DNA from 3 places in the Mesorhizobium sp. IMUNJ 23033 genome. Region 3 is predicted to be linked to each of the others. Evidence: predicted binding sites of a transcription regulator. Region 3 holds the regulator's gene; each other region holds the start of a gene.
What was found. The regulator PhoB, encoded in region 3, activates phosphate uptake and scavenging genes when phosphate is short. The targets are predictions, from matches to a motif close to TGTCATNNANCTGTCAT.
Positions count from the first base shown of each region.

Region 1: a site for PhoB is predicted at 8,394-8,410, ahead of ACFX5Q_RS28135 (RNA degradosome polyphosphate kinase). Genes of this name have one in related genera too.
Region 2: a site for PhoB is predicted at 4,869-4,885, ahead of phnF (phosphonate metabolism transcriptional regulator PhnF). Genes of this name have one in related genera too.

Region 1 is NZ_JBJACT010000032.1:30,264-39,904, forward strand. It holds gene ACFX5Q_RS28100 (SDR family NAD(P)-dependent oxidoreductase) at 1-170, shown strand, start outside; gene ACFX5Q_RS28105 (LysR family transcriptional regulator) at 230-1,201, opposite strand; gene ACFX5Q_RS28110 (cupin domain-containing protein) at 1,311-1,790, shown strand; gene fumC (class II fumarate hydratase) at 2,065-3,462, shown strand; gene ACFX5Q_RS28120 (DoxX family protein) at 3,577-3,999, shown strand; gene ACFX5Q_RS28125 (DoxX family protein) at 4,138-4,560, shown strand; gene ppx (exopolyphosphatase) at 4,575-6,107, opposite strand; gene ACFX5Q_RS28135 (RNA degradosome polyphosphate kinase) at 6,104-8,305, opposite strand; gene ACFX5Q_RS28140 (zinc-finger domain-containing protein) at 8,474-8,719, shown strand; gene ACFX5Q_RS28145 (FAD-dependent monooxygenase) at 8,733-9,641, shown strand, end outside.
Region 2 is NZ_JBJACT010000008.1:114,392-124,032, reverse strand. It holds gene phnL (phosphonate C-P lyase system protein PhnL) at 1-223, opposite strand, end outside; gene phnK (phosphonate C-P lyase system protein PhnK) at 226-1,002, opposite strand; gene ACFX5Q_RS12580 (alpha-D-ribose 1-methylphosphonate 5-phosphate C-P-lyase PhnJ) at 999-1,898, opposite strand; gene fosX (FosX/FosE/FosI family fosfomycin resistance hydrolase) at 2,185-2,604, opposite strand; gene ACFX5Q_RS12570 (carbon-phosphorus lyase complex subunit PhnI) at 2,601-3,713, opposite strand; gene phnH (phosphonate C-P lyase system protein PhnH) at 3,715-4,326, opposite strand; gene phnG (phosphonate C-P lyase system protein PhnG) at 4,326-4,787, opposite strand; gene phnF (phosphonate metabolism transcriptional regulator PhnF) at 4,926-5,687, shown strand; gene ACFX5Q_RS12550 (amidohydrolase family protein) at 5,672-6,499, opposite strand; gene ACFX5Q_RS12545 (zinc-binding alcohol dehydrogenase family protein) at 6,504-7,520, opposite strand; gene ACFX5Q_RS12540 (ABC transporter permease) at 7,586-8,551, opposite strand; gene ACFX5Q_RS12535 (sugar ABC transporter ATP-binding protein) at 8,548-9,641, opposite strand, start outside.
Region 3 is NZ_JBJACT010000031.1:95,676-105,316, forward strand. It holds gene ACFX5Q_RS27840 (PAS domain-containing protein) at 1-489, shown strand, start outside; gene ACFX5Q_RS27845 (PstS family phosphate ABC transporter substrate-binding protein) at 1,037-2,065, shown strand; gene pstC (phosphate ABC transporter permease subunit PstC) at 2,162-3,622, shown strand; gene pstA (phosphate ABC transporter permease PstA) at 3,619-4,935, shown strand; gene pstB (phosphate ABC transporter ATP-binding protein PstB) at 4,950-5,774, shown strand; gene phoU (phosphate signaling complex protein PhoU) at 5,813-6,523, shown strand; gene phoB (phosphate regulon transcriptional regulator PhoB) at 6,540-7,229, shown strand; gene ACFX5Q_RS27875 (ROK family protein) at 7,293-8,537, opposite strand; gene xylF (D-xylose ABC transporter substrate-binding protein) at 8,803-9,641, shown strand, end outside.

The DNA.
Region 1 (9,641 bases), on a different contig from region 3:
CGGCGGAAGCGCAGGCAGAACTGAAAGCCTATGTCGAGCGCAGCTATCCGCTCGGCCGCATCGGCCAGACCAGCGATCTCGCCGGCATCGCCGTGTATCTGGCCAGCGACGAGGCGGCGTGGACCAGCGGCGGGATTTTCGCGATCGACGGCGGCTATACGGCGGGGTGAGTATTTGTTCTTGCGCAATTCCGGACGGAAAGCCGCCACACACTTTTGCTGGAATTGCTTTAGCCCTGCGAACCTGTGCTTTCGGCACCCTCGAAGTCACGGAATCCAAGAGCCTCGACGGTTTCCAGAATCCGGCTGCGGATCCAGCGGTGAGGCTCCTCATCATCGTGACGGGCGTGCCAGTACATTCTCACCGCAGGTGAAGGAATGGGAAACGGCGCTTCATAGACGGCGATCGGCAGCGACTTCGCCGCCACCACCGCGAACTGCCTTGGAATCGCGGCCAGGTAGAGCCCGTGGGCTACCGCCAGCGCGACAGCTTGGAAGTGCGGCAGCGCCAGACTGACGCGGCGTGTCCGTCCGATCTTGTCCAGCGCCTCGTCGGTAAATCCCGACATCGAGCCATCGATGGAGCGGATGGCGTGCGGCAGTTGGCAGAAGAGGTCGATCGGCAGGCGCTCGCCCTCGGCGATCCCCGCCTGCCTGATCGCGGCATTGTCCTTCGCGGCGATGATGGCGAAGGGCGAGCCGAAGAGAGGCGTACTGGAGACCCAGTCGGAAACCTCCAGCGGGCGTTCCAGAGCCACGTCGATCTGATCCTCCTGGAGCAGCCTGGAGACATCACCGCTTGCGCTGTCCAGAAAGCGGAACGACACGCCGGGCGCCACGGCCGCGATGCGCGCCGCCAGCGGCGGCATCAAAAGCATGGAGAAGAAATCCGCGCCCATGAAGGTGAAGGTTCGCTCCAGCCCGGCCGGATCGAAGTCTTTCGCCGGCTGGAAGACGCGTTCGATCTCGCGCAGCGCCACGCGAACCGGCTCCGCCAGGCTTTCGGCGCGCGGCGTCGGCACCATCTCGTTGCCGCGCCGCACGAAAAGTTGGTCGTTGAGGGCATGGCGCAGGCGGTTGAGCGCCGCGCTGACGGCAGGCTGGCTGAGGCCGATCTGCTCACCGGCGCGCGTCACGCTTCTCTCGCGCAAAAGCGCGTCCAGCACCCTGACGAGGTTGAGATCGAGCGCGTTCAAATTCATCCCATCAATTCGCCCCATACGATCATTCGATTTCCGTCGCCTGCCCATCCTTGGTTAGGTCGCTGCCGACGCCGCTCCGTCGGCACCGCCAGCACAAGGGGAAGCTGTCATGACAATGATCAACCGGACCATCGCAGGCAAGGAACTCTTCTGGTTCAACAACACGCTCGTCGCCATCCAGATTTCGTCCGCCGAGGGCGAGGACGGACTCTGCGTCGTCGAGCATCTCAAGCCTTACGGCGAGTCCCCGCCGCTGCATGTGCATCGGCATGAGGATGAGGTGTTTCACATCCTGGAAGGAAGGCTGCGCTTCGTCGTCGACGGCCGCGAGCGGATTGCCGTCGCCGGCGAGACCGTGATCGCGCCGAAAGGCCTGCCGCACACGTTCAGGGTCGAATCCCCGGAAGGTGCACGTACCCTCACCATCACGCGCGGCTCCGATTTCGAAACGATGCTGCGCCAGGCCAGCCGTCCCGCCGAACGGCCGGACCTGCCGCCGGCATCGGAGCCTACGCCAGAGATGATCGAGGCCCTGACGCGGATCTGCGCGAAGAACGGCATCGATATTGTCGGTCCGCCATTGGGGTGAGAGGCATTCTTTACCTTCTCCCCCTGTGGGAGAAGGTGGATCGGCGCGCAGCGCCGAGACGGTTGAGGGGTGTTGGACGGATCGCTGTCGACGCCAAGCTGGAGCACCCCTCATCCGACCTCGCTTCGCGAGGCCACCTTCTCCCACAAGGGGAGAAGGAAGATAGCGCCCACGCCTTCAACCGATTTGCATCGCCACCGCCCGCAATCTCCGCTTGAAGCGATTTGTGCAACGCGATACGCCGTTGCCGAATTTCGAGAACCGGAGACCTCCAGTGAGCGCTGAGAAGACCAGAACCGAAACCGATACGTTCGGTCCCATCGAGGTCGCCGCTGACCGTTACTGGGGCGCGCAGGCGCAACGTTCGCTCGGCAATTTCAAGATAGGCTGGGAAAAGCAGCCGGCTTCGATCGTCCGCGCCTTGGGCATCGTCAAGCGGGCGGCGGCCGAAGCCAACATGGATTTGAAGCGGCTCGACCCGGCGATCGGCAAGGCGATCATCGAAGCGGCGCAAGAGGTTATCGACGGCAAGCTCAACGACCACTTCCCGCTGGTGGTGTGGCAGACCGGCTCGGGCACGCAGTCCAACATGAACGCCAATGAGGTGATCTCCAACCGGGCGATCGAACTTCTGGGCGGCACTATGGGCTCGAAGAAGCCGGTGCATCCGAACGACCACGTCAATATGAGCCAGTCGTCGAACGACACCTATCCGACGGCCATGCATATCGCCTGCGCCGAGCGCATCGTCCACGATCTGCTGCCGGCGCTGAAACACCTGCATGCAGCGCTCGAGGCCAAGACCAAGGCGTTCTCCCACATCATCAAGATCGGCCGCACGCACACGCAGGACGCGACGCCGCTGACGCTGGGCCAGGAATTCTCGGGCTATGCGGCGCAGGTCGCCTCGTCGATCAAGCGCATCGAGATGACGCTGCCCGGCCTGCAGGAACTGGCGCAAGGCGGCACCGCCGTCGGCACCGGCCTCAACGCCCCGGTCGGCTTCGCTGAGAAGGTGGCGGAGCGCATCGCCGCCATCACCGACATCGGCTTCGTCACCGCGCCGAACAAGTTCGAGGCACTCGCCGCCCACGATTCCATGGTGTTCTCGCACGGCGCCATCAACGCGGCGGCCGCGGCGCTGTTCAAGATCGCCAACGACATCCGATTCCTCGGCTCCGGTCCGCGTTCCGGCCTCGGCGAACTGTCGTTACCGGAAAACGAGCCGGGCTCCTCGATCATGCCGGGCAAGGTCAACCCGACCCAGTGCGAGGCGCTGACGCAGGTCTGCGTCCAGGTGTTCGGCAATAATGCCGCACTCACCTTCGCCGGCAGCCAGGGCCATTTCGAACTCAACGTCTACAATCCGCTGATGGCCTACAATTTCCTGCAGTCGGTGCAGCTGCTCGCCGATGCCTCGGTCTCCTTCACCGACAATTGTGTGGTCGGCATCGAGGCACGTGAGGACAACATCAAGGCAGCGCTTGACCGCTCGCTGATGCTGGTGACGGCGCTCGCGCCCACCATCGGCTACGACAATGCCGCCAAGATCGCCAAGACCGCGCACAAGAAGGGCACCACGCTCCGCGAGGAAGCCCTGGCCACCGGGCTGGTCAGCGAGGCCGACTATGACCGGCTGGTGCGGCCTGAGGACATGACGCATCCGGGGTAAGTTAGTATCACCGATGTAACCTTGTGAACGATCTGTCGCCAGATCGACATCTTTGGTGAACAGTTGGGCTGCTCTATCTGGAGGGGCATCATCCCAAGCCCCTGGAGAGTCACCATGTCCATCAACACTTCCGCCGCCGGTTCCGGCGCTGCTTCCAACGCCTCTACCTCGATCCTGCTTGGCCGCGCTCTGCTTGCGGCAATCTTCCTCCTGTCCGGTTTCGGCAAGCTGACCGCGATCGCCGGCACCGCCGGCTATTTCGGCAGCCTCGGCCTGCCGCTGCCGACCGTAACCGCCATTGTCGTCGGCCTCATCGAATTGCTCGGCGGCCTCGCCATCCTCGTTGGTTTCCAGACCCGGATCGTCGCCTGGGTGCTGGCGGTCTTCACGGTCGCCACCGGGCTGGTCGCCCATATGAATTGGGCCGACCAGATGCAGATGATCAGCTTCTTGAAGAATCTGGCGATTGCCGGCGGCTTCATTGCGCTGGCTTCCTCGGGCGCCGGCGCCTATTCGGTCGACGCCAAGCGCGGCTGAACCACCTACCGGATACATGACAGAAGCGGCGCGGAATTTTCCGCGCCGCTTTTTCGTTGTCGATCCAGGCGCCCGGATTACCGATTCCTGCTAGGATCGGGAAGTCGGGATAGTCGGCCGACGACGACGGAGGTCTCCATGCCCCGCAACGCGCTGCTTCTCTTGTCCAGGCTGTTGCTCGCCGCTTTGCTCGTGCCCTCCGGTTTCCAGGCGCTGGCCAACATTTCCGGCACGACAGACTATTTCGCAGGTCTCGGCCTGCCGCTGCCGATGCTCGCCGCCTGGGGAACCGGCCTGTTCGAACTGATCGCCGGGCTTTTGATCCTGGTCGGCTTCCAGACGCGGATCGCGGCGCTGCTGCTCGCCGCCTTCTGCATCGCCGCCGGCTTCATCGGTCATTACGGCCAGGGCGCCGACGACGCGACGCTTGCCTTCCTGCACCAGCAGATGCTGATGAAGGACATTGCGATTGCTGGCGGCTTCCTGGCGCTGGCGATGGCCGGCGCCGGCGCCTGGGCGATCGACGGAAGGAGCTTCGGGATCGGCGCTGACGCCACCTGATTCTATCTGACGGGCTATTTCACCGAAACGCTGGGGCCGCCTTCGACCGCCAGCACCAGCCGGCGTCCGGTGACCCTTGCCAGTTGCGCCAGGCGCCCGGCCGGCCGCTCGCCGTAGAGGTCGGCGAGCGCGGCCGGCAACACCAGCGCCAGCCCGCCATTGGGGCGGGGTTCCCATTTCAGCCTGGGCATGACGCCCGGCATCGCCGCCGTCAGCAGGTAGACGACACGCAGCATCGCCGCCAGGGAGCGGGCGCGCTCGAGATAGCGCGCCGTCGCCAGCCCGCGGATTTCCGGGACCGCTTCGTTGAACACGCCCTCGTGGCGGAACAGGCCGACCAGCGCCAGGAAGGCGCGGCCAGGATGGTCGACGCCGATGAAGGAGGCGTGGGCAATGATGTTGAGCGACTGCTTGCCGCGATATTCGGGGTGAGCGCGCCAGCCGATATCGGCCAGCAGGCAGGCCGCCTGGCGATAGCGCGCCTCGTCCTCGGTTTCGTCGATGCCGAAGGCGGCGAAGGCCTTGCCGGTCCATTCGACCAGCTCATGCGCGTGGGTGACCGAGCGCGAGCGCAGCCGGGCAAGTTCCTCGGCCGCCGAGATCAGCGGATCGGCTTTCTTCTCGGCCTCGTCCAGCAGCGAATAGAGAAACCCCTCGCGCACGCCGAGCGCCGAGACGACGATCTTCGAGGGTTGCATCGCCGCCATGATCTCCTGCAGCACGACGGCGCCATAGGGCAGCAGCGAGCGGCGGTTCTTGGACACGCCCTCGATGCCCTTGACCTTCTCGATCTCGGCTTTCGTCACCTGCTTGAGGAAGTTCTGGGCACTGTCGGCGCTGATCTCGTAGTGATGCATGACGCCGAGCGGATAGTTGGTCATCTCCATGTGCAGCCGGGCCAGGTTTCGCCAGGTGCCGCCGACGGCATAGAAGGCCCTGCCCTGCCCACCCTTGAGCAGCTTTGCCCGTGCCAGGTGCTCGCGCGCGATCTTTGCTGCCTGGGCTAGCGAGTTCTTCGCCATGTCCTGCAGGCGCAGGCCGCCGAGCGGCAGCGTGATGCCGTCGCCGATCGCCTCGCCATTGATGTCGATCAGCTCCAGGCTGCCGCCGCCAAGGTCGCCGGCAACGCCATTGGCCGGATGGAAGCCGCAGATGACGCCAAGTGCGGAATAATGCGCCTCCTGGCGGCCGGAGAGCACCCGGATCTCGGTTTTCAGCACGTCCTCGGCGCGGTGGATGAAGTCGGGGCCGTTCACCGCCTCGCGGGCGGCGGCGGTCGCCAGCACATACATGTGCTCGGCGCCGGCCTGGTTCGACAGCGCGCGAAAGCGGCGGAACTCCTCCATCGAGCGGGTGACCGCCTCGGGGTCGAGCTTGCCGGTCGAAACGATGCCGCGGCCGAGGCCGGCCAGCATCTTTTCGTTGAACAGCAAGGTCGGCGAGCGCGCCAGCCCCTCATAGACGACAAGACGGATCGAGTTCGATCCGATGTCGATGATGGACAGCGGTCGGCGATCCTGGAGCCGGCCCTGGGATGTTGAAATCATCCGCCGGTCGCTGCGTTCTTCTTGCGGCGCTTGAACTGTGCGATGCGCTTGGGCGCGTGCGACTTCAGCGCGTCACCCCGTCCGGAAAGGCTCGGATTGGTCATGAAATATTCCTGCGCGTTGAACGGTTCCTCGCCCTCCTCTAGCACGACGCGCCGGGAGGTTCCGTCAGCCAATACGTCGAAACTTTGCTGGTTGTCCATGATGTTGCCCAGCATGATCTGGCCAAGCACCTGTTCATGCACAGTTGGATTGGTGATCGGCACCATGGTCTCGACGCGGCGGTCGAGATTGCGCGGCATCAGGTCGGCCGAGGAGATGTAGAGGATCGCCCCGTCCGAGGGCAGGCCATGGCCGTTGCCAAAGCAGTAGATGCGGCTGTGTTCGAGGAAGCGGCCGACGATCGATTTTACCCTGATGTTCTCGGACAGGCCGGGCACCTGCGGCCGCAGGCAGCAGATGCCGCGCACGACCAGATCGATCTCCACGCCGGCACGGCTGGCGTCGTAGAGCGCGTCGATGATGATCGGGTCGACGAGCGAATTCATCTTCATCCAGATGCGGGCCGGACGGCCCTCCAGCGCATGCTGAACCTCGTCCGAGATGTGCTTCAGGATGCGCTTGCGCAGCGTGAAGGGCGAGATCGCCAGCCGCATCTCCTCGGCGGGTTCGGCATAGCCGGTGATGAAATTGAACAGCTGGGCGACGTCGCGGGCGATCGTCGGGTCGGTGGTGAAGAAGGACAGGTCGGTGTAGATGCGCGCGGTGACCGGGTGGTAGTTGCCGGTGCCGAGATGCACGTAGTTGCGCAGCTTGCCGTCCTCGCGCCGCACCACCAGCGACATTTTCGCGTGGGTCTTCAGCTCGAGGAAGCCGAACACCACCTGGACGCCGGCGCGCTCGAGATCGCGGGCCCAGCGGATATTGGCTTCCTCGTCGAAGCGCGCCTTCAGCTCGACAAGTGCGGTCACCGACTTGCCGGCCTCGGCGGCATCGACCAGCGCGCGCACGATCGGGCTGTCGTTGGAGGTGCGGTAGAGCGTCTGCTTGATCGCCACCACTTCCGGATCGGCCATCGCCTGGCGCAGGAACTGCACCACCACGTCGAAGGATTCGTAAGGGTGGTGGACGACGATATCCTTCTCACGGATGGCGGCGAAACAGTCGCCGCCATGTTCGCGGATGCGCTCGGGAAAGCGCGGATTGTAGGGCATGAATTTGAGGTCATCGCGGGCGACGGCGACAATCTCCGAGATCTGGCTGAGCGCCAGCGGACCGGTCAAGACGCTGATGCGGCTCGACGAGACGCCAAGTTCGCCGGCGACGAAGTCGCGCAACTCCGGCGGCATCAGCATGTCGAACTCGATGCGGATGACCGAGCCGCGGCGGCGGCGCTTCAGCGCCGTCTCGAACAGGCGCACCAGATCCTCGGACTCCTCCTCGACCTCGATATCGCTGTCTCGGATGATGCGGAACGTGCCGGAGCCCTTGACCTCATAGCCGGGGAACAGCTTGCCAATATAGAGACCGACCGCCTCTTCCAGCGGGATGAAACGGACATGGTTCTTGCGGTCCGGCAGGCGGATGAAGCGCTTCAGCGCCACCGGCAGGCGCAGCAGCGCGCTCATCTCCTCGCCATTCTTGCGGTGGCGCAATTGCAGCGCCATCGAGAAGCCGAGATTGGGTATGAACGGGAACGGGTGCGCCGGGTCGATCGATAGCGGGGTGAGCACCGGAAACACCTGGTCCTGGAAATGCTCTTCCAGCCAGGTCCTCTCGTCCTTGGTCAGCCCATCGCGGGTGATGCTCTCGATGCCTTCCTTGTTGAGCAAGAGCATAAGCGCCGAAAGGCTATTCTGCTGGTCCTCCTGCAGGCGCTCGACCTCGCGCAGCAGTTGTTCCAGCTGCTGCTCAGGCGTGCGGCCGTCAGGGCTCTTCAGCGCGATGCCCTCGCGCACCTGACCGGCAAGGCCGGCGACGCGGACCATGAAGAACTCGTCGAGATTGGCGGCCGAGATCGACAGGAAGCGGACCCGCTCGAGCAGCGGATGATGCGCGTTCAGCGATTCCTCGAGGACGCGCCGGTTGAACTGCAGCCAGGAGAACTCGCGGTTGACGAAACGATCCGGGTTGCCGCTCTGGGGGCTGGCCTTTTCCACGGTGGTGAATTCGCTCTGTACCGGCTTCAGTTCGTTCATTGTTCCTGCTCTTCCCGTGCCAGGTTCCGCCTGGCCGCAAAATGCTCAAGCCGGTTAACCGGCTTAACTTATCCTCTGACAGGCTTTTGCGACAGTTTCATTTCATCGATCTTGCAAACAGACGGGTTATGATCCAGATGCAGACGAGACCGAGTTAAGGAGACGACGATGGCAGGCGGTTCCATTCCCCATTTCCAGAACGATGCGGGTCATCCGGCGATCGACATCGGGGTCCGGGAATTCATGTGCACCGGCGCCAACCCGCCCTTCGACCATCCGCATGTGTTCCTCGACATGGGCGACGACAATGAAAAGGTCTGCCCCTATTGCTCGACGCTCTATCGCTATTCGCCAAAGCTGAAGGCAACGGAAACGCAGCCCGCCGGCTGCCTCTATATCGACCAGGCCGCCTGATCCTCTCGCCACCATGAGCGACGCGCGGTCCCGGCAAATTGTCATCGCCGGGGCTGGCATCGCCGGGCTGACCGCAGCCTTTGCCTTTGCTGAACGCGGCTATCCGGTAAAACTGTTCGAACAAGCCCAGCAGCTCGAAGCGACCGGCGCCGGCATCCAGCTTTCCCCCAACGCAACACGCATCCTGCGCCAACTCGGCGTGCTTGACCGGCTCTCGCCGCACGCGGTGCGGCCGGAAGCGGTCGTGCTGAAGGATGCCGCGACGCTACGCGAACTGGCCCGCATACCGCTCGGGCAGGCAGCCGAAAGCCGCTGGGGTGCCCCCTACCTCGTCGCCCATCGCGCCGACCTGCAAGCCGCGCTGACGGCGCAGGTGGCGGAACGGCCGGGGATCGTGCTCGTCACCGGCGCCCGCGTCAGCGACGTCGCCACCGGACCGCACGGCATCGCCGTGACGGCCCAGGCCGACGGCAAGACAGTCGACGCCGAAGGATCGCTGCTGGTCGGCGCCGACGGCGTCTGGTCGCAGGTTCGGGAGCGGTTCCCGGACCACAAGGCGATTTCCCGTAAAAGCCGGTTTTCGGGCGAACTGGCCTGGCGCGCCACGGTGCCGGCCGACAGTGTCGCCGGAAAGGCCTTTGCCGCAGTGGGCGCAACGAACTCAGTCACCACCTTCCTGCATCCCGGTTTCCACCTGGTCGCCTATCCGGTCAGCCGCGGTACTGCCTTCAACCTCGCCGCCTTCACCAAAGGCGAGCGCATCGCCGAGGCGTGGTCGGGCCATGCCGATCCCCGCATCCTCACCGAGGCCATGCACGGCACCGCGCCCGCACTTGCCCGCCTGGCCGAGGAAGCCGGCCCGTGGATGGCCTGGCCGATCCATACGGTCGACCCGAAGCAGCCTTGGACGGCGCCGGACGGC
Region 2 (9,641 bases), on a different contig from region 3:
AGTCCGCGTGCTGGACGATGATCTGGCCTTCGTCGACGGCGTAGTTGCCGTAGAGCATCTTCAAAATGGAGCTCTTGCCGGCGCCGGAGGGACCGCCGAGCACGGCGCATTCGCCGGCCCGGATCGAGAAGGAGACGCCAGCGACGACAGGCAATTTGATGCCGTCGCGCAGATGCATGGTGAAGCTTTTTGCAACATCGGAGACAACGAGGGGGGTGGGCATCGTCACACCTGCAAAATGGAAGAAACAAGCAATTGCGTGTAAGGCGCGCGCGGATCGTCAAGCACGCGGTCGGTGAGGCCGCTTTCGACGACGCGGCCGTCCTTCATCACGATCATGCGCTGTGACAGCAGACGCGCCACGGCGAGGTCGTGGGTGACGACGATCGCCGCCAGGCCGAGGTCGGTGACGAGGCCGCGCAACAGGTCGAGCAGGCGCGCCTGCACCGAGACGTCGAGGCCGCCGGTCGGCTCGTCCATGAACACAAGCCGTGGGCCTGTCACCAGGTTGCGCGCGATCTGCAGGCGCTGGCGCATGCCGCCGGAGAAGGCGCGGGGTTCGTCGTCGATGCGGTCCTCGTCGATCTCGACGCGCGAGAGCCAGTCGACTGCCGTGGCGCGGATCTTGCCGTAGTGGCGGTCGCCGATCGCCATCAGCCGCTCACCGACATTGGCGCCGGCCGATACCGTCATGCGCAATCCATCCGCCGGGTTCTGATGGACAAAACCCCAGTCGGTGCGCATCAGGAAGCGGCGCTCGGCCTCGCTCATGCGGTAGAGCTCGCGGAACTGGCCGTCGCGCATGCGGTAGCTGGCGGTGCCGGAGCTTGGCAGCAGCCTAGTCGACAGGCAGTTGAGCAACGTCGTCTTGCCGGAGCCGGACTCGCCGACCACGGCCAGAACCTCGCCCGGCCAGAGGTCGAAGCTGACATTCTCGCAGCCGACGCGCGAACCATAGAATTTGGACAGCGCCGAGACGCGCAGCAGCGGTTCGTCGGTCATTGCGCCGGCTCCACGGTTTCCGCGGCAAGATGGGTTTCCGGGGCAAGATGGCCGCGATGGCCGTCTGCCCGCCGCTTTTCGCAATGGTCGGTGTCGGAGCAGACGAACATGTGGCCGCCATGGTCGTCGAGGATGACCTCGTCGAGATAGACGTTCTCGGCCGCGCACAGCGCGCAGGGCTGGTCGAAGGTCTGCACCTCGAAGGGATGGTCCTCGAAGTCGAGACTGACCACGTCGGTGAAGGGCGGCACCGCGTAGATGCGCTTCTCGCGGCCGGCGCCGAACAATTGCAAAGCCGGCGAACGGTGCATCTTCGGATTGTCGAATTTCGGCGTCGGCGATGGGTCCATCACATAGCGGCCCTCGATCTTGACCGGATAGGCGTAGGTGGTGGCGATGCGGCCGTGCCTGGCGATGTCCTCGTAAAGCTTCACATGCATCAGGCCATATTCCTCCAGCGCGTGCATTTTTCGCGTTTCCGTTTCGCGCGGCTCGAGGAAGCGAAGCGGTTCGGGTATCGGCACCTGATAGACCAGCACCTGACCCGCTTTCAGCGGGTGCTCGGGGATGCGGTGGCGGGTCTGGATGATACTGGCTTTGGCCGTCTCAGTGGTGACGGCGACATTGGCGACCTTCCTGAAGAAGGCGCGGATCGAGACCGCATTGGTGGTGTCGTCTGCGCCCTGGTCGATGACCTTGAGCACGTCATCAGGGCCGATGATCGAGGCGGTGACCTGGACGCCGCCGGTGCCCCAGCCATAGGGCATCGGCATCTCGCGCGAGGCGAACGGCACCTGGTAGCCGGGAATGGCGATGCCCTTGAGGATCGCACGGCGGATCATCCGCTTGGTCTGCTCGTCGAGATAGGCGAAGTTGTAGGTGGCGATGTCGGTCATGGTGATCGCTTCCGCTTTGTGCTACCGAATTGACTTCCAAAACGCGGAAAGAGGGCCAGACTCAGGTGACCCCTACCGGATGGATGCACATCGGAATTCTGTTGCTGGCGTTCGTCGGCGTGGTTGCCTTTTTCCTTCGCCCCAAGAATCTTTCCGGACCAAGAGACGGTTCGAGCAATGACTTCTTCTCCGGTGGGCAGGATGGCAGCAGCGGGTATCCTGGGCATGGCGGTCACTCCCACGATAGCGGCGGACACGGGGGACACGGCGGCGGAGACGGTTGATCTCATGACGCCCTATCCAGTCCCTTGGCGTAGCGCGCCAGCCGCTCAGTGAGCGTGCCGGTGTGCAGCTCGAACATGTGGTTGTCGTCGTCGTAGAAATAGATCGAGCGGCCTTCGCCCTCGACGCGCGGGCGCGGCGGGCGCATGTCGAGGCCAAGCGTTTTGATGCGCTCGGCGTAGCGGTCGAGATCGGCGTCGTCGATCTTGAAGGCGATGTGATTATAGCTTCGCTCGGGCAGCGGCTCGCCTCCCATGATGGCGATCCAGAGATCGCCGATCAGGAAGAATTTTTCGCGTGACAGCGAGAACTGCTCGGTATCGCTGGCATAGACTTCGCGCGCGTCGAAGATGCCGGTCAGGATCGCGCTCATGCGGTCAAGATCGCGGACGATGAAGGTCATATGGGACAGGCCTTCGATCATTCCGCGGCCTCCCGCTTTTCCTCGACCTTCGCAGGGTTTTCGCGGGCCTCGTACTCGGCGCGCATGCGGCGCACGAGATCGAGCTCGGCCTGGAAGTCGACATAGTGCGGCAGCTTCAAATGCTCGACGAAGCCGGTCGCCTGGACATTGTCGGAATGCGAAATGACGAACTCCTCGTCTTGCGCCGCGGCAACGACATCCTCGCCCAATTCGCTTGCACGAAGAGCGCGGTCGCAGAGCGCCATCGCCATCGCCTTGCGCTCGCTCTGGCCGAAGACGAGGCCATAGCCGCGGGTGAATTGCGGCGGCGCCTTGGCCGAACCCTTGAACTGGTTGACCATCTGGCACTCGGTGACGCGGACGCTGCCGAGCGGCACGGCGAAGGGCAGTTCCGGCACGTCCAGTTCCAGTTCGACCTCGCCGATGCGGACCTCGCCGACGAACGGGTGGTTGCGGGCATAGCCGCGCTGGGTGGAATAGCCGAGCGCCAGCAAAAAGCCCTCGTCGCCGCGTGACAGCGCCTGCAGGCGGATGTCGCGCGCCATCGGGAATTCCAGCGGCTCGCGGGTGATGTCGCCGGGGACATGGTCCTGCGGCATGTCGCCATCCGGCTCGATCAGGCCTTCGCGGGCGAGGATCGCCGAAACGCGCGGCATGGCTTGCGCCTCGCTCTCGCGCTGCAGCGGCTCGGCGACGTCGCCGCCGGCGGCAAGCTCGGGATCGAGCAGCCGGTGGGTGTAGTCGAAGGTCGGACCGAGGAGCTGGCCGCCGGGCAGGTCCTTGTAGGTCGCCGACACGCGGCGCTCGACCAGCATCGCGCCGGTGTCGATCGCCTTGGTGTAACCGAAGCGCGGCAGCGTTGTGCGGTAGGCGCGGACCAGGAAGATCGCCTCGATCATGTCGCCGCGCGCCTGGACGATGGCGAGCGCGGCCAGTTCGCGGTCGTAGAGCGAGCCTTCGCTCATCACCCGGTCGACGCCGAGCGCCAGCTGCTCGACGATCTGGTCGAGGCGAAGTGCCGGCACCGAACGGTCGCCGCGCCGGCGATCGGCGAGCAGTCGGTGGGCGTTTGCAATGGCTGCTTCGCCGCCTTTTACCGCAACGTACATCTTACGCCTCCATCGTCTTGATGCGCGTCGTGCGTGGCAGGCAGGCGAGGCTGTCGGCGGTGGCCAGGATGATGTCGACGCCACGCGGAAAGCGCTGGTTGTTCTGCTTCCACTGTTCGATGAAATGACGCGGCATCTGCGCCGGCGCGATGGTCGCGCTGGTTTCGATGCCGGGGCCTTCGAGCAACAGCGGCGCGCCGGAGACAAGATCGGTGACTTGCAGGATAAGCGTCGTAGAGCGATCGGGATAATCCTGGGTGCCTTGCGAAAAGCCGTCGAGCGCCATCATTTCCGCCGGGTTGGCGATCAGCGCGAAATGCGCATCAGCCGGGGTGTTGGCCGAGGGCGCGCCGGTGTGAAAACCCAGCCAGGATTTGACGGCGGGCGCTGCCTGCAAGGTGAGATCGAGCCAGAGCGGCGTGTCGTTGTCGCAGAGCGAAAGCGCAATGGCGCCGGCCGTCGCCGAGAGCGGCACTGGGGGGCGGGCAAAGGCCGGCAGGGCTTGCACGCTGCCCGGCCGCGCCATCGCGTCCATGACGGCGCGAAAGACCGTCTGGGCGTTGAACACCGGATCGGCGAAACCGCCCTCGATCGATTGAGCCGCTATCTCCATCAGTCCTCTCCGCGCACCATGGTGAAGAAATCCACTTTCGTTGCCGCGGTCTCGGCACGCCGCCGGTCGCGCGCCTCGACCAGGGCCGCCCGCAGCGGTGCGACCAGTCTGGTCTCGACCGCTTCGCGATGGGCGGGTTCCTGCCACAGCGCGTCGGCGATCGCCGCCAGCTTCGCTTTCCGCTTGTCGCGGCCGAGCGTGTAGCAATGGCCGACCTGTCCGGAGGGCAGCCGGACCGTGGCGCGGGTGACCGTCGCCTCGCCGACATTGAAGGGCGCGCCGCCGCCGCCGATGCGGCCGCGCACCGTGACCAGGCCGGTTTCGGGACCACGCAGCAGTTCGGCTTCCAAAGGCAGGCCGGCTTCGCTCCAAAGACGGGCGATGTCTTCGCCGGGCGACTGCGCCAGCGTCGCCATGATCGCCTTGCGTTCGGCCTGATCGCGCGCTTCCTGTCCTCGCATGGTTTGCTCCTTGCGCAATGGCTAATTTGTCTATTGATATAGACAACCATACAAATTATACCTGTTAGCTAGCGCGAGTCCATGACGGGTGCATGACATCGCGTGAAAGCATCGGGGCGATGGAAGATTGGGGTGGACATGATTGGGCAGCAAGTGGCCAGCATCGAGCGGCGCAGTGGCGTCTCGCTATGGCGGCAGATCGCCGACCAGATCCTGCATGCGATCGCCGTCGGCGATTTCGCCGAGAATGCCGCGCTGCCGCCGGAAATGGCGCTGGCTGAGCGCTATGGCGTCAACCGCCATACGGTGCGTAGTGCCATCGCCGCCCTCGTGCAGGACGGTGTGCTGAGGGCCGAGCAAGGGCGTGGCACCTTCGTGCTGTCGCGCAAGCGGCTGTCCTACCCGATCGGCGCACGCACGCGTTTTTCGACCGGCCTGCAAGGGCAGACGTCCGAACGGCATATCGTCCTGCTCGCGTCGTCGGTCGAGCCGGCCAGCCGTCGCGTCGCCGAAGCCCTGGGGCTTGTCAGGGGCGCTGATGTGATCCGCCTGGAAACGCGCGGCGAAGCCGACGGGCATCCGGTGTCGCGCGCTACCGCCTGGTTCGATGCCCAGCGCTTCGCCGGTATCGACGCTGCCATGGCGGAAACCGGATCGGTCACCGCCTCGCTCAAGCGCTTTGGGATCAACGATTATCTGAGGCAATCGACGGTGCTGTCGGCGCGCCACGCCGATGCCGCCGATCTGGTCGATCTCGACCTGCAGCCCGGCGCCATCGTGCTGGTGACAATTGCGGTCAATATGACGCTCGACGGTCAGCCGATTCAGTTTTCCGAGTCGCGGTTTCCGGCGGAGCGGGTGGAGCTCAGATTGTCGGCTAACGATCAGGCAATGTCGTAGAAACGCGCGGCATTGCCGCCGAAGACGGCATTCTGCTCGGCCAGCGACAGGCCAGCTAGAAGCTCCTTCGCGGCAGCCAGCCAGTTCTCGTAAGTGGCGGCCAGTTCGCAAACCGGCCAGTCGCTGCCGAACATCAGCCGCTCCGGGCCGAAGCAGGCGATGAGGTGGTCGGCATAGGGTTTTAGGCCGGCGACCGACCAGTTAGGGCCGGCTTCGGTGACCAGACCGGAAAACTTGCACAGCACCGACGGTCTCTTGGCGAGCGCGGCCATGTCGCTTGCCCAAGGCTCGACAATGCCCTTGGCGATGAATGGCTTCGCGGCATGGTCGACGACGATAGGCAGGTCCGGGATATGGTCGGCGAGTGCCGCGACCACCGGCAGGTGGCGCGGCTGCGCCAGTGCGTCGAAGCGCAGGTTCAGTTCGGGCAGCAGCCTGAGCGCCGCGAGGTGCTTCGGCTTCAAAATGTCGAACGTGTCTTCGATGTCCTGCAGCATCGGCCGGATGCCGCGGAATTTCGGCCTTGTCGCCAGCCGGCGCAACGTCGCTTCGACGTCGTCGGCGCCGACGTCGACCCAGCCGACTACTGCCGCGATGCTCGGCTCGTTCTCGGCAAGGTCGAGCATGAATTCGGTCTCGGCGACCGTTGCCGCTGCTTGCACCACGACGGTGCGTTCGATGCCGGCGGCGCCGAGATGCGGCTTCAAATCGGCCGGAAAGACATCGCGCACGATCGGCGCGACATGCGGCCCCATCCAAAAATAGTCGCCGCGGGCGATCTGCCAGTAGTGCTGGTGTGCGTCGATCCGCATCGTCTCATCCGATCTCGATGACGGCCTTGATCAGCCCGGATTTCTGATGCGCCCAGCGGGCGAGGTCAAGGGGGGCCTGGCCAAGCGTGGTCCGGTGGGTGACGAGCTTTGCCAGTGGCACCGCGCCGTTGCGGATCGAGGCGGCGACATGGTCGAAGTCGGCGCCAAGCGCGTTGCGGCTGCCGACCAGCGTCATCTCGCGCTTGTGGAACTCCGGATCGGAAAAGACGATGTCGTCCTTGACGACGCTGACCAGGACCAGGGTTCCGCCATGCGCGACATGGGCGAAGGCCGACTGCACCGACTGCGTGTTGCCGGTGGCGTCGAAGACAACGTCGAACCCCTCGCCGCCGGTCGCGCCGCGAACCAGATCGGGCGCAGTGGCGCGGGAGCCGTCGAGCGTCGCGAAGCCGAGCTCGCTCTCGGCGAAGCCGAGCCTCTCGCTGCTCATATCGAGCAGGCTGACGTCGAGCCCGGCGATGCGGGCAAACAGCGCCGTGCCGAGCCCGATCGGCCCGGCGCCTATGACCAGTGTGCGGGCGCCTGGATCAGCGCGCGCGCGACGTACGGCATGCGCGCCGATAGCCAGGAATTCGACGGCGGCGGCATCGGCCAGCGACAGGCCGTTTGCCGGATAAAGATTTTGCACCGGCACCAGGATCTGCTCGCACATGGCGCCGTCGCGATGGACACCGAGCACCTCGATCTTGACGCAGCAATTCGGCTTGTCGTGCCGGCAGGCGATGCATTTGCCGCAGGCGAGATAGGGATTGATGATGACGGCTTCGCCAACGTTGAGCGTGACGCCGTCGCCCTTGTCGACGACCGTGCCGGAGACCTCGTGGCCCATGATGCGCGGGTAGGCGAGGAACGGGTGCTTGCCTTCGAAGATGTGGTAGTCGGTGCCGCAGATGCCGACATGGCTGACCGCTACCAGCGCCCATCCCGGCGGCGGCGCGCCGGGCACCGGGCGGACCTCCAGGACAAGATCACCAGGCGAGCGGCAGACGACTGCTTTCATGCTTCAATCCAATTCACGATACCGCCGGCCCTCGCTTTCGCGGGCCGGCGGCTCCTGGGAGGAATTTACTTGCCGCGGCGGCGCAGGCCGTCGAAATAGACGATGACGATGATCAGCACACCGGTGATGATGCGCTGCCAGAAGGCGTTGACGTTCAAGAGATTGGCGCCGTTGTTGATGGTGGCGAGGATGAAGGCGCCGAGCAGCGGTCCGTGCACGGAGCCGACGGCGCCGAACAGCGAGGTGCCGCCGATCACCGAGGAGGCGATCGCCTGCAGTTCCCAGCCCTCGGCCTGGGTCGGGTTGCCGATGCCGATGCGCGAGGCCAGCAGCACGCCGACGAAGGCGGCGCACAGGCCGGACAGCGTGTAAGCCATGTAGATGGTGCGCTGGACGTTGACGCCCGACAGGCGCGAGGCTTCGGCATTGGAGCCGACCGAGAACAGATAGCGACCCCAGCGGCTGTGATGCAGAAAGATGTAGGCGGGGATGCCGACCAGGATCACCATCCAGAACAGATTTGGGACGCCGACAAAGGAGCTGCGCGAGAACTCCTGGAAGGCATCGTTGTTGATCGAGATCGAGTTGCCGTTGGTCATCAGCAGGCCGATGCCGCGCAGCGAGGTCAGCGTCGCCAGCGTGATGATGAAGGGCGGCAGGCCCATCTTGACGATGCCGAAGCCATGGAACAGGCCAATGGCGACGCCGACGAGCAAAGTGATCAGGATGGCGAGGAAGACCGGCACGCCGGCATTGATCAGCATGGCGGCGATGACGGTGGCGAAGCCGACGACCGCGCCGACGGAAAGGTCGATGCCGCCGGTGATGATGACGAAGGTCTGGCCGACCGCCAGGATGGCGATCATCGAGCCCTGGCGGAGCAGGTTCGAAATGTTGTTGCCCGAGGCGAAGCTTTGCGTCGCCACCGACAGGATGACCCACAACAGAACCAGCAGCGCCAGCAGCGTCAGCCCGAACAAGGCGTTGTAGTTGCGCTTCGGTTTTTCGGCGGCAATGGCCTCGGTGCTCATTTCTGTCCTCCCAGTTTTTCTTGTTTCTCGGCGAGCGCCTGCGTGAGAATGTCCTCGTGATTGGCGGTACGGAACCCGTGCGTGGCCACCAGCTTGCCGCGCCGGAACACGTGCAGCGTGTCGGCCAGCTCATAGACCTCCGGCAGATAGGACGAGATCAGGATGATACCGGCGCCCTTGGACAGAAGCGCGCTGAAGAGGCGGTAGATCTCGGCCTTGGTGCCGACATCGACGCCGACCGTCGGCTCGTCGAAGATGAACAGCTTGGCGCCGTGCGCCAGCCATTTGCCGATGACGATCTTCTGCTGGTTGCCGCCGGACAGGCTGGAGGCGAGCGCGCTCCGCGTCGGCGTCTTGATCCTGAGGCCGGCGATCTGGCGATCGGCTTCAGCTTTCTCCTTTGCGCCTGAGATCAGCATGTTGCTGGAGATGCGCTTGTAGATCGGCAGGTTGAGATTGAGGCCGACCGGCAAATTGAGGCAGAGGCCCTGGTCGCGGCGGCTTTCCGGGGCCAGCGCCATGCCAAGCCTGATCGCGTCGTGCTCGGAATTGACCTGGACCGGCTTGCCTTCCCAAAGGATCTGGCCGGCCGATTTGCGGTGGCGGCCGTAAAGCGTGGTGACGAACTCGCTGCGCCCGGCGCCGATCAGGCCGTAAAGGCCGACGATCTCGCCGGCGCGCACCGAGAGCGAAACGTTCTCGAAGCCCTTGCCGGACAGGTTCTTGGCTTCGACTATCATCGCGCCCGGCGTAAAATGCTCCTTGTGGTAAACCTGCTCGATCGAGCGGTTGATCATCATCTTGACCAGTTCGGCGTCGTTGGTCTCGGCAATGTTCCTGGTGCCGACAAGCGTGCCGTCGCGCAGCACCGAGACGCGGTCGGCGAGTTCGAACACCTCTTCCATGCGGTGGCTGATGTAGATGATGGTGACGCCTTCGCCCTTCAGCCGACGGATCAGCTTGAACAGCTGGTCGGCCTCCTTGCGGGTCAGATAGGCGGTCGGTTCGTCGAAGATGAGGAATTTGGTGCCGCGCACGGTGGCGCGGGCGGCGGCGATCAACTGCTGCTGGCCGATGGTGAGGTCGCCGA
Region 3 (9,641 bases):
TCGACGGCACAGCTGTCCTCGACCGCCTCGGTGCGGGCCCAGCTGCAACCGCCGCCGGTTCGGGCGCGCGTCCGGGCCACGGGCGAGCGCGGGCTCGACATTCTGGTCGCGGAGGACAATGAGGTGAACCAGATGGTGTTTACCCAGATCCTCGGCGAGACCGGCTACGGCTTCGAAATCGTCGGCAATGGCCGCAAGGCGCTCGACGCCTTCGGCAGGCTCAATCCGCGCATGATCCTGATGGACGTGTCGATGCCGGAGATGAACGGGCTGGAGGCGACAGCTGCCATTCGCCGGCTCGAGGAAGAGACGGGCACGCATGTGCCGATCGTCGGCGTCACCGCGCATGCGCTCAAGGGCGACCGCGAGCGCTGCCTGGAGGCCGGCATGGACGACTATCTGCCCAAGCCGATCAGCCCAAGGGCGCTGCTCGAAAAGCTTGAGCGCTGGATCGGCGCGGACAGTCAGGTTCAGCGCAGCGCCGGCTAAGATCTTATCTCCGCGTGCGGCTGTGCACCGTCCCTGGATGGGCGGTCGCCGCGCACGCGATTTGCTCGCGGCGCCCCGGAAACGCCGGGTTACCCAAAGGTATGGCGCGATCGCACCATACCAAAACCGGCGACCAGCCGTGACAATGGGTGCATCGAATTTGGCTCCCTCGGTTACGGGCGGGAGCAGCGACCGCCGACTAGAACAGCGTCGAATCTACCCCAACGGACCTGTTTTCGGCGATGGCTCGGCCATGACACGCTCTGGCCAAGGGCAACGCGTTTCCGTCCGGCTTTTCTTTTCTCGGCGGCGCGGCTCGTGCCGCCGAGGGCAGACGAGGCTAGAAAATCCCGCAAGTCCCTGATTCCCGCGGCAAACCTGCGATACGCCGCCAAGGCTGGAAGCCGGCGGTTTCCGACTTGGCCGTCAGACGTTACCGGGCTGACATGAAACTGTCATGCGACTGTAATAATCGGGAGCTATTGGCCTCACCGGGCGCCTAGGACAAGGGTGCCGAGAGACCATCTTCCGAACAGGAGCAGGCCACATGAACAAATTTCTCCTCACGGCGTCGGCCGCAGCGCTTGCGCTCGCCGCGTCGTCCGGCTTCGCCGCCGCGCGCGACCAGATCCAGGTCGCCGGGTCGTCGACCGTGCTACCCTATGCCAAGATCGTCGCCGAGCAGTTCGGCGAAACCTTCACCAACTTCAAGACCCCGGTTGTCGAGTCCGGCGGCAGCGGCGCCGGCATCAAGGAATTCTGCAAGGGCGTCGGCGAAGACACCATCGACATCGCCAACTCCTCGCGTCCGATCAAGAAGGACGAACTGAAGTCCTGCGCCGACGCCGGCGTCAAGGAAGTCCAGGAAGTCCGTATCGGCTATGACGGCATCGTCTTCGCCACCGACATCAAGGGCCCGGACTGGGCGCTGGTTCCCGCCGACATCTACAAGGCGCTCGCCGCCAAGTTGGTCGTCGACGGCAAGCTGGTCGACAATCCGAACACCAAGTGGAACCAGGTCAATCCGAAGCTGCCCGACTGGGATATCGCCGCTTACATTCCCGGTGAGAAGCACGGCACCCGCGAAGTGTTCGAGACCAAGCTTCTCGACGCAGGCTGCGACAAGGACGCTCTCAAGGCCGCCGGCGTTGCCGACGAAAAGGAAATCGGCAAGACCTGCATCGCCATCCGCAAGGACGGCAAGGCTGTCGACATCGACGGCGACTATACCGAGACCCTCGCCCGCATCGACTCCAACAAGACCGGTGTCGGCGTGTTCGGTCTCTCCTTCTACGAGAACAATGCCGACAAGCTGAAGGTCGCAACCGTGGAAGACGTCGTGCCTTCGACCGAGACGATCGCCAGCGGTAAGTACCCGGTTTCGCGCCCGCTGTTCTTCTACGTCAAGAAGGCGCATCTCGGCGTCGTTCCCGGCCTGAAGGAGTATGTCGAATTCTTCCTCGACGACCAGATGGTCGGCCCGGAAAGCCCGCTCGCCGAATACGGCCTCGTGGCTGCTCCGGACGCCGAGCGTCAGGCCCAGCGCGACGCGTTCGCCGCCGGGAAGTCGATGTAATCAATCTTCCAGGCCAGGGCGCGGACCAAGTCCGCGCCCTGGTTTTATCGCCTGCCGCATTGGCGCTGGCGACTAAAGCTTCCCCGGGGGTGGTCAATGTCGTCCTTGTTCGTACTCGCCATTGTCGTCGCCATCGGCGTGGTTGCGTTCCTGATCGGCCGGCAGCGTGCCGCAGCGCACGAAAACGGCACGGTGAAGCCGCACTCGCGCTCCCATTACCACGGCTGGTGGGCCTTCCTGCTCGCCGTCCTGCCTGCCCTTCTGCTGCTTGCCGTCTGGAACATCGGCTCCTCCTTCTATCTCGACCGCCACATTCACGCCGTCCTGCCGGAGCGCACCGCCGACAGCAAGGTTGCCAGCGAGGCACTTGATGTCAGCCTGGTCAAGAGCCTGGCCAAGGGCCTGCGCCAGCTCGATGCGAACACCGCGCTGCCCGCCACCCTTGCCGAGTTGCAGCCGCTGCTTGCCGCCAAGGGCGTGGCGCTGGCATCGGATACACAGGACTACATGATCCCGATCGCCGTCGAGACGAACAAGGTCCAGGGCATGCTTGGACTGTTCGGCGCGGTCGTCACCCTCGCTCTGTCGATTGCCGGCGCCCTCTATGCGCTGAGGCAGATCGCGCCGCGGGCGCGCGCCAGGAACAATGTCGAGAAGCTGATGCTGTGGGGTCTGCTCGCGGCCTCGACCATCGCCATCCTGACCACAGTCGGCATTGTGCTGTCGATGCTGTTCCAGACGATCCAGTTCTTCGAAAGCGTGTCGCCGATGAGCTTCTTCTTCGGCACGGTATGGGATCCGCGCTTTGCCGCCGCCGGTTCCGGCGGCAGCCAGGGCCAGTTCGGCCTGATCCCGCTGCTCGCCGGCACGCTCTACATCGCCGCCGTCGCCCTGCTGGTGGCGGTGCCGGTCGGGCTGATGTCGGCTGTCTACATGGCCGAATACGCAACGCCCAAGGTGCGCGGGGTGGTCAAGCCGGCGCTTGAACTGCTCGCCGGCATCCCGACCATCGTCTACGGCATCTTCGCCGTCGTCACGCTCGGGCCTTTCCTGCGCGATCTCTCGGCGGCGCTGACCGGCGGCTCGCCCTTCATCCAGGGCCAGAGCATCTTCACTGCCGGCCTGGTCATGGGCGTCATGCTGATCCCGGTCGTGTCCTCGCTGTCCGACGACATCATCACCGCGGTGCCGCGCGCCATGCGCGACGGCTCGCTCGGCCTCGGCGCGACGCGCTCCGAGACGATCAAGCGGGTGATCCTGCCGGCCGCACTTCCCGGCATCGTCGGCGCCATCCTGCTGACCGCTTCGCGCGCCATCGGCGAGACGATGATCGTCGTGCTGGCGGCCGGCGTCGCCGCCAACCTCACCGTCAACCCGTTCGAAGCGATGACCACCATCACCGTCAAGATCGTCAACCAGCTTACCGGCGATCTCGAGTTCAATTCGCCACAGACGTTGGTCGCCTTCGCGCTCGGCCTGACGTTGTTCGCGCTGACGCTGGTGATGAACATCGTCGCGCTGTACATCGTGCGCAAATACCGGGAGCAGTACGAATGACCGACATTCCCATGGATACTATGGTCCGGGCGGCGGCTCATCCGCGCCGCGATATCGGCCTGAAAGCCCGCTACGCCGCCGAACGCCGCTTCCGCATCTATGGCGGGCTGGCGATTTCCGTCGGCCTGGCGTTCCTCGCCATCATGCTCATCACCATCGTCTCGAAGGGCTACACCGCCTTCTGGCAGACGACGGTGACGCTGCCGATCACCTTCGACGAGAAGCTGATCGATCCGTCCAACAAGCGCGCCACCGATCCGAGCGTGCTGATCAAGGCAAATTATCCCAAGCTCGCCGAACGCGCGCTGATCGCCAAGCTCGGCATCGATCCCAGCAACAAGCCGATGGTCATGAAGCTCAAGGGCTTCCTGTCGGAAGGCGCCCGCGTCCAGCTGCGCGACATCGTCGCCGCCGACCCGTCGGTCATCGGCACGACGCGCGACGTCAACATCCTCGCCGCCGCCAATCTCGACTCCGCCTTCAAGGGCCAGATCGACCTCAGTGTCGAGGAATCGCGCCGCAAGGTCTCGGACCAGCAGATCGCCTGGATGAACAAGCTCAAGGCCGACGGCGTGATGGCCGAGCATTTCAACACCGGCCTGTTCTCCTATGGCGCCTCCAGCCGCCCGGAAACGTCGGGCATGGGCGTGGCCATCATCGGCTCGTTCTACATGATGGTGATCGTGCTGCTTTTGGCGCTGCCGATCGGCGTCGCCGCCTCGATCTATCTTGAGGAATTCGCCAAGAAGAACCGCCTCACCGACCTGATCGAAGTCAACATCAACAATCTGGCGGCGGTGCCGTCGATCGTCTTCGGCCTGCTCGGACTTGCCGTGTTCATCAACTTCCTCGGCATGCCGCGCTCGGCCGCTTTCGTCGGCGGACTGGTGCTGACGCTGATGACACTGCCGACGATCATCATCGCGACGCGCGCTGCCCTTGCCGCTGTGCCGCCGTCGATCCGCTCGGCAGCGCTCGGCCTTGGGGCGTCCAAGATGCAGATGGTGTTCCATCACATCCTGCCGCTTGCCGCCCCCGGCATCCTTACCGGCACCATCATCGGTCTCGCGCGTGCGCTCGGTGAAACCGCGCCGCTGCTGCTGATCGGCATGGTGGCCTTCGTCGCCGATTATCCGACGACGCCTTTCGATCCGGCCACCGCGCTGCCGGTGCAGATCTACATGTGGGCGAACGAGGCCGAACGCGCCTTCGTCGAGCGTATGTCGGGCGCCATCATCATCCTGCTCGTCTTCCTCATGGCCATGAACATCACAGCGATCGTGCTGCGGCGCCGCTTCGAACGGCGCTGGTAAAAGAAGGTATCTGTATGAACATCATGACCGAACAGTCCCTCGAAAATGCAGTGGGCGACAAGATGAACGCCAAGTCGAACGAAGTGATCAAGATGCGCGGCGACAAGGTCGGCGTGTTCTATGGTGACAAGCAGGCGCTGTTCGACGTCAATCTCGACGTCCGCCTCAACCAGGTGACGGCGCTGATCGGCCCTTCGGGCTGCGGCAAGTCGACCTTCCTGCGCTGCCTCAACCGCATGAACGACACCATCGACTCGGCGCGGGTGACCGGCAAGATCACGCTGGACGAAGAGGACATCTACGACAAGAACATCGACGTCGTCGAACTGAGAGCCCGCGTCGGCATGGTGTTCCAGAAGCCCAATCCGTTCCCGAAGTCGATCTACGAGAACGTCGCCTACGGTCCGCGCATCCACGGGCTGGCCAAGCGCAAGGCCGACATGGACCAGATCGTCGAATCGAGCCTGAAGAAGGCGGCGATCTGGAACGAGGTGAAGGACCGTCTGCAAGAGCCCGGCACCGGCCTTTCCGGCGGCCAGCAGCAGCGCCTGTGCATCGCGCGCGCCATCGCCGTGTCGCCGGAAGTGATCCTGATGGACGAGCCCTGCTCGGCGCTCGACCCGATCGCCACAGCCCGCGTCGAGGAGCTGATCGACGAGCTGCGTCAAAACTACACGATCGTCATCGTCACGCACTCGATGCAGCAGGCGGCGCGTGTGTCGCAGCGCACGGCCATGTTCCACCTCGGCTATCTGGTCGAGGAGGGCGCCACCGACAAGATGTTCACCAACCCCGACGACAAGCGCACGCAGGACTACATCACCGGCCGGTTCGGCTGAGTGGTCCGGCGGCAACTTTCAGGCACGAGGACAGGATCATGGGTGAACATCATACCGTCGCCTCTTTCGACGAGGATCTCGGGCAGATCAGCAAGCTGATCTCCGACATGGGCGAACTGGCCGGCGCGATGGTCGGCGGGGCGACCAAGGCCCTTCTGAATTCCGACAATGCACTGGCACAGAGGGTGGTCTCCGACGACGCCATCATGGATGCGCGCCAGCGCGAGCTGGACGACCGCGCCATCACGCTGATCGCCAAGCGCCAGCCGATGGCCAACGATTTGCGCGCGGTGGTCGGTTCTATCCGCATGGCCGGCGATCTCGAGCGCATCGGCGACCTTGCCAAGAACATCGCCAAGCGCGTTGGCACCGTCGGCCTCAGCGTCACGCCGCGCGACCTGTCGCACTCCATCGATGTGATGGCGCAGTTGGTGCTGGTCCAGGTGCAAGGGGTGATCGAGGAATACGCCGCCGCAGACGCCGCGGCACTCGCCAAGCTTCGGAACGACGACGAGCGCATCGACGTCAAATACACCTCGGTGTTCCGTGAGCTGCTGACCTACATGATGGAAGATCCGCGCAACATCACGGCCTGCACGCATCTCTTGTTCTGCGCCAAGAATCTGGAGCGCATTGGCGACCATGTCACCAACATCGCCGAGAACGCCTACTATGTGCTGACAGGCTCGCAATTGCCAGCCAATCGTCCCAAGCAAGACGAGACAGCGATGTCCGCGCCGGCTGCATGACAGGGGTAACCGACTGATGATAGCGCCACGCATCATGGTGGTGGAGGACGAGGAGCCGCTGGGGGTGCTGCTCCGCTACAATCTGGAATCCGAAGGCTACCAGGTCGAGGTGGTGACGCGCGGCGACGAAGCCGAGATCCGCCTGCAGGAAAACGTTCCCGACCTGCTGGTGCTCGACTGGATGGTGCCGGCGGTTTCCGGAATCGAGCTTTGCCGGCGCCTCAGGATGCGGCCCGAGACCGAGCGGCTGCCGATCATCATGCTTACGGCGCGTGGCGAAGAGAGCGACCGCGTGCGCGGCCTCTCCACCGGCGCCGACGACTATCTGGTCAAGCCGTTCTCGACGCCGGAATTCATGGCCAGGGTCAAGGCGCTGCTGCGTCGCGCCAAGCCGGAAGTGCTGTCCAGCATGCTCAAGGTCGGCGACATCGTGCTCGACCGCGAGTCGCACCGGGTCTACCGCAAGAAGAGCGAGATCAGGCTCGGGCCGACCGAGTTCCGGCTGCTCGAATTCATGATGCGGCATCCGGGCCGGGTGTTCTCGCGCAGCCAGCTGCTCGACAATGTCTGGGGCGAGACGATCTATATCGACGAGCGAACGGTCGACGTGCATGTCGGCCGGCTGCGCAAGGCGGTCAACAATGGCCGCATGCCCGACGTCATCCGCACCATCCGCGGGGCAGGATACGCGATCCGGGAAGATTAGGTATGTGCTGATATTCAGGCCTGCGAACGGCGCGGCCTGGCCTCAACACATCTCAAGTCGCGATCAAGCCACGTTCTTTCCTGCCGAACCCGTTCGCTGCTGGACGCCCGGCGCGAAAATCTCCTGGTCGACGAAGCCAAGCGCGCGCATGGCGCAGCCCTCGCGGATCAGCGGCAACTCATTCGGCTCGGTGTCGAAGGAGATCGATTTCGAGTGCTGGCCGCCGGCGGTCTGGGCAATCGCCTCGCGCAGCGCCGGTTCGATCAGATCGAAAGCGGCGGCGCTGACGCCGACCATGGCGACGGGTGCGGGATCGATCAGCGCGAACAGGCTGCCAAGGCCGAAGCCGAGCGCCTCGCCCGCCTTGCGGTAGGCTTCGCGCTCCGGCCCGTCGCTCTCGCGCGCCCGGGCGGCGAGCGCGCGCATGTCGGCGTCGCCGACATCGGTCGGTTCGGCATCCTCACTCATCATCCTGGCGTTGCGCCAGATGGCATAGTTGCCGGCATAGGCTTCGACGCAGCCGCGCCGTCCGCAGCGGCAGAGCGCGCCGCCCGGCCGGTGGATCATGTGGCCGAACTCGCCGCCGGACGAATGAGTGCCGGTGAACAGTTCGCCCTTCAGCACCAGCCCCATGCCAATGCCGTGCGAGAGCAGGATGGCGATGAAATCGTCGCGGTAGCGTTCGGGATCGCGCCATTGCAGCGCCACCGCCATCATGTTGCAGTCGTTTTCCATGGTAGCGGGAATGCCGAACTCGCCTTCCAGAATGTCGGCAAAGGGGATGTCGGTCAGCGACGTGATCGGCGACCACAGCATGGCGCGGGCATGGGTGTCGGTGATGCCCTGGATGCCCATCGCGATGCGGGCGACGCTGCGGACATCGAGATCGGGATCCTCGAACCGGCGCCGGACTATCGCCGTGCATTCGCCGATCAGCTCGTCGCGCGGCATGGTCAGCGTGTCCAGGCGGCGTTGCTCTTCGGCAATGACCTGCCCGGCATAATCGATGACGGCGACGGAGAGGAAGTTGAGCGACAGCACCACGGTCATCACCGCGGTGGCTTCCGGATTGAGGCCGAGGCCGACCTGTGGCCGGCCGCGCTTCAGCGAAGCCGCTTCGCTGGGCTTGCTCTCGGTCAGGATGCCTTCCTGGATCAGGTCGGAGGAGATCGCCGAAATGGTCGAATGGCTGAGGCCAGTGGTCGCGGCGATCTCGGTCCGTGACGGCTGGCCAGCCCTGCGCACGGCCGAAATCACCATCGCCCGGTTGCGCCGGCGTAGATCGTCGTGGCGGATTCCAACCGACATGGCCTGCGTCTCCTCCCTGCCGCCGCCGCTTCGTGAACGTCGAAGGCCGTCGACGCGCTCACTGAATATTGGCAGAATCGGGAAGTCCTGTCATTTATTTATTCCGAGACCCGAAAAAAATTCGACGGCCGTCAAAAACCGTCAGAATCGATGTTGACAGCGCTTCGGCGTTGGATCAGTATTTTTTCGAGGCTCGAAAAAAAGAGAGCCTTGTGCCGGCCTTCGGGTCAGTTTGTCGCGCCGTGCGCGGCGCAGGGAGGATATCATGAAGAAATTTGCAGTCGCCATGCTGGCGGGTGTCGCCATGTCGCTGACGCTGGCGTCGGTCGCGCAGGCGAAGGACAAGGTCATCGGCGTGTCGTGGTCGAACTTCCAGGAAGAGCGCTGGAAGACCGATGAGGCGGCGATGAAGGCAGCGATCGAAGCCGCCGGCGACAAGTACATTTCCGCCGACGCACAGTCTAATCCCGGCAAGCAGCTGACCGACGTCGAAAGCCTGATCTCGCAAGGTGCGAATGCGCTGATCGTGCTGGCGCAGGACGCCTCGGCCATCGGGCCGGCGGTGCAGAAGGCGCTTGACGAGGGCATTCCGGTCGTCGGCTATGACCGCCTGATCGAGAACAAGGACGTGTTCTACCTGACCTTCGACAACAAGGAAGTCGGCCGCATGCAAGCCCGCGAAGTGTTCAAGGCGAAGCCCGAAGGCAACTACGTCTTCATCAAGGGTTCGGGTGCCGATCCGAACGCCGATTTCCTGTTCGCCGGCTCCATGGAAGTGCTGAAGGAAGCCATCGACGGCGGGAAGATCAAGAATGTCGGCGAGGCCTATACGGACGGCTGGCTGCCGGCCAATGCGCAGAAGAACATGGAACAGTTCCTGACCGCCAACGACAACAAGGTCGATGCGGTGGTGGCGGCCAATGACGGCACCGCCGGCGGCGTCGTTGCCGCGCTGACGGCGCAGGGATTGGCCGGAACCGTTCCGGTTTCGGGCCAGGACGGCGACCACGCCGCGCTGAATCGCATCGCGCTCGGCACGCAGACCGTGTCGGTGTGGAAGGATGCGCGCGAGCTCGGCAAGAACGCCGCCGAGATTGCCTCGCA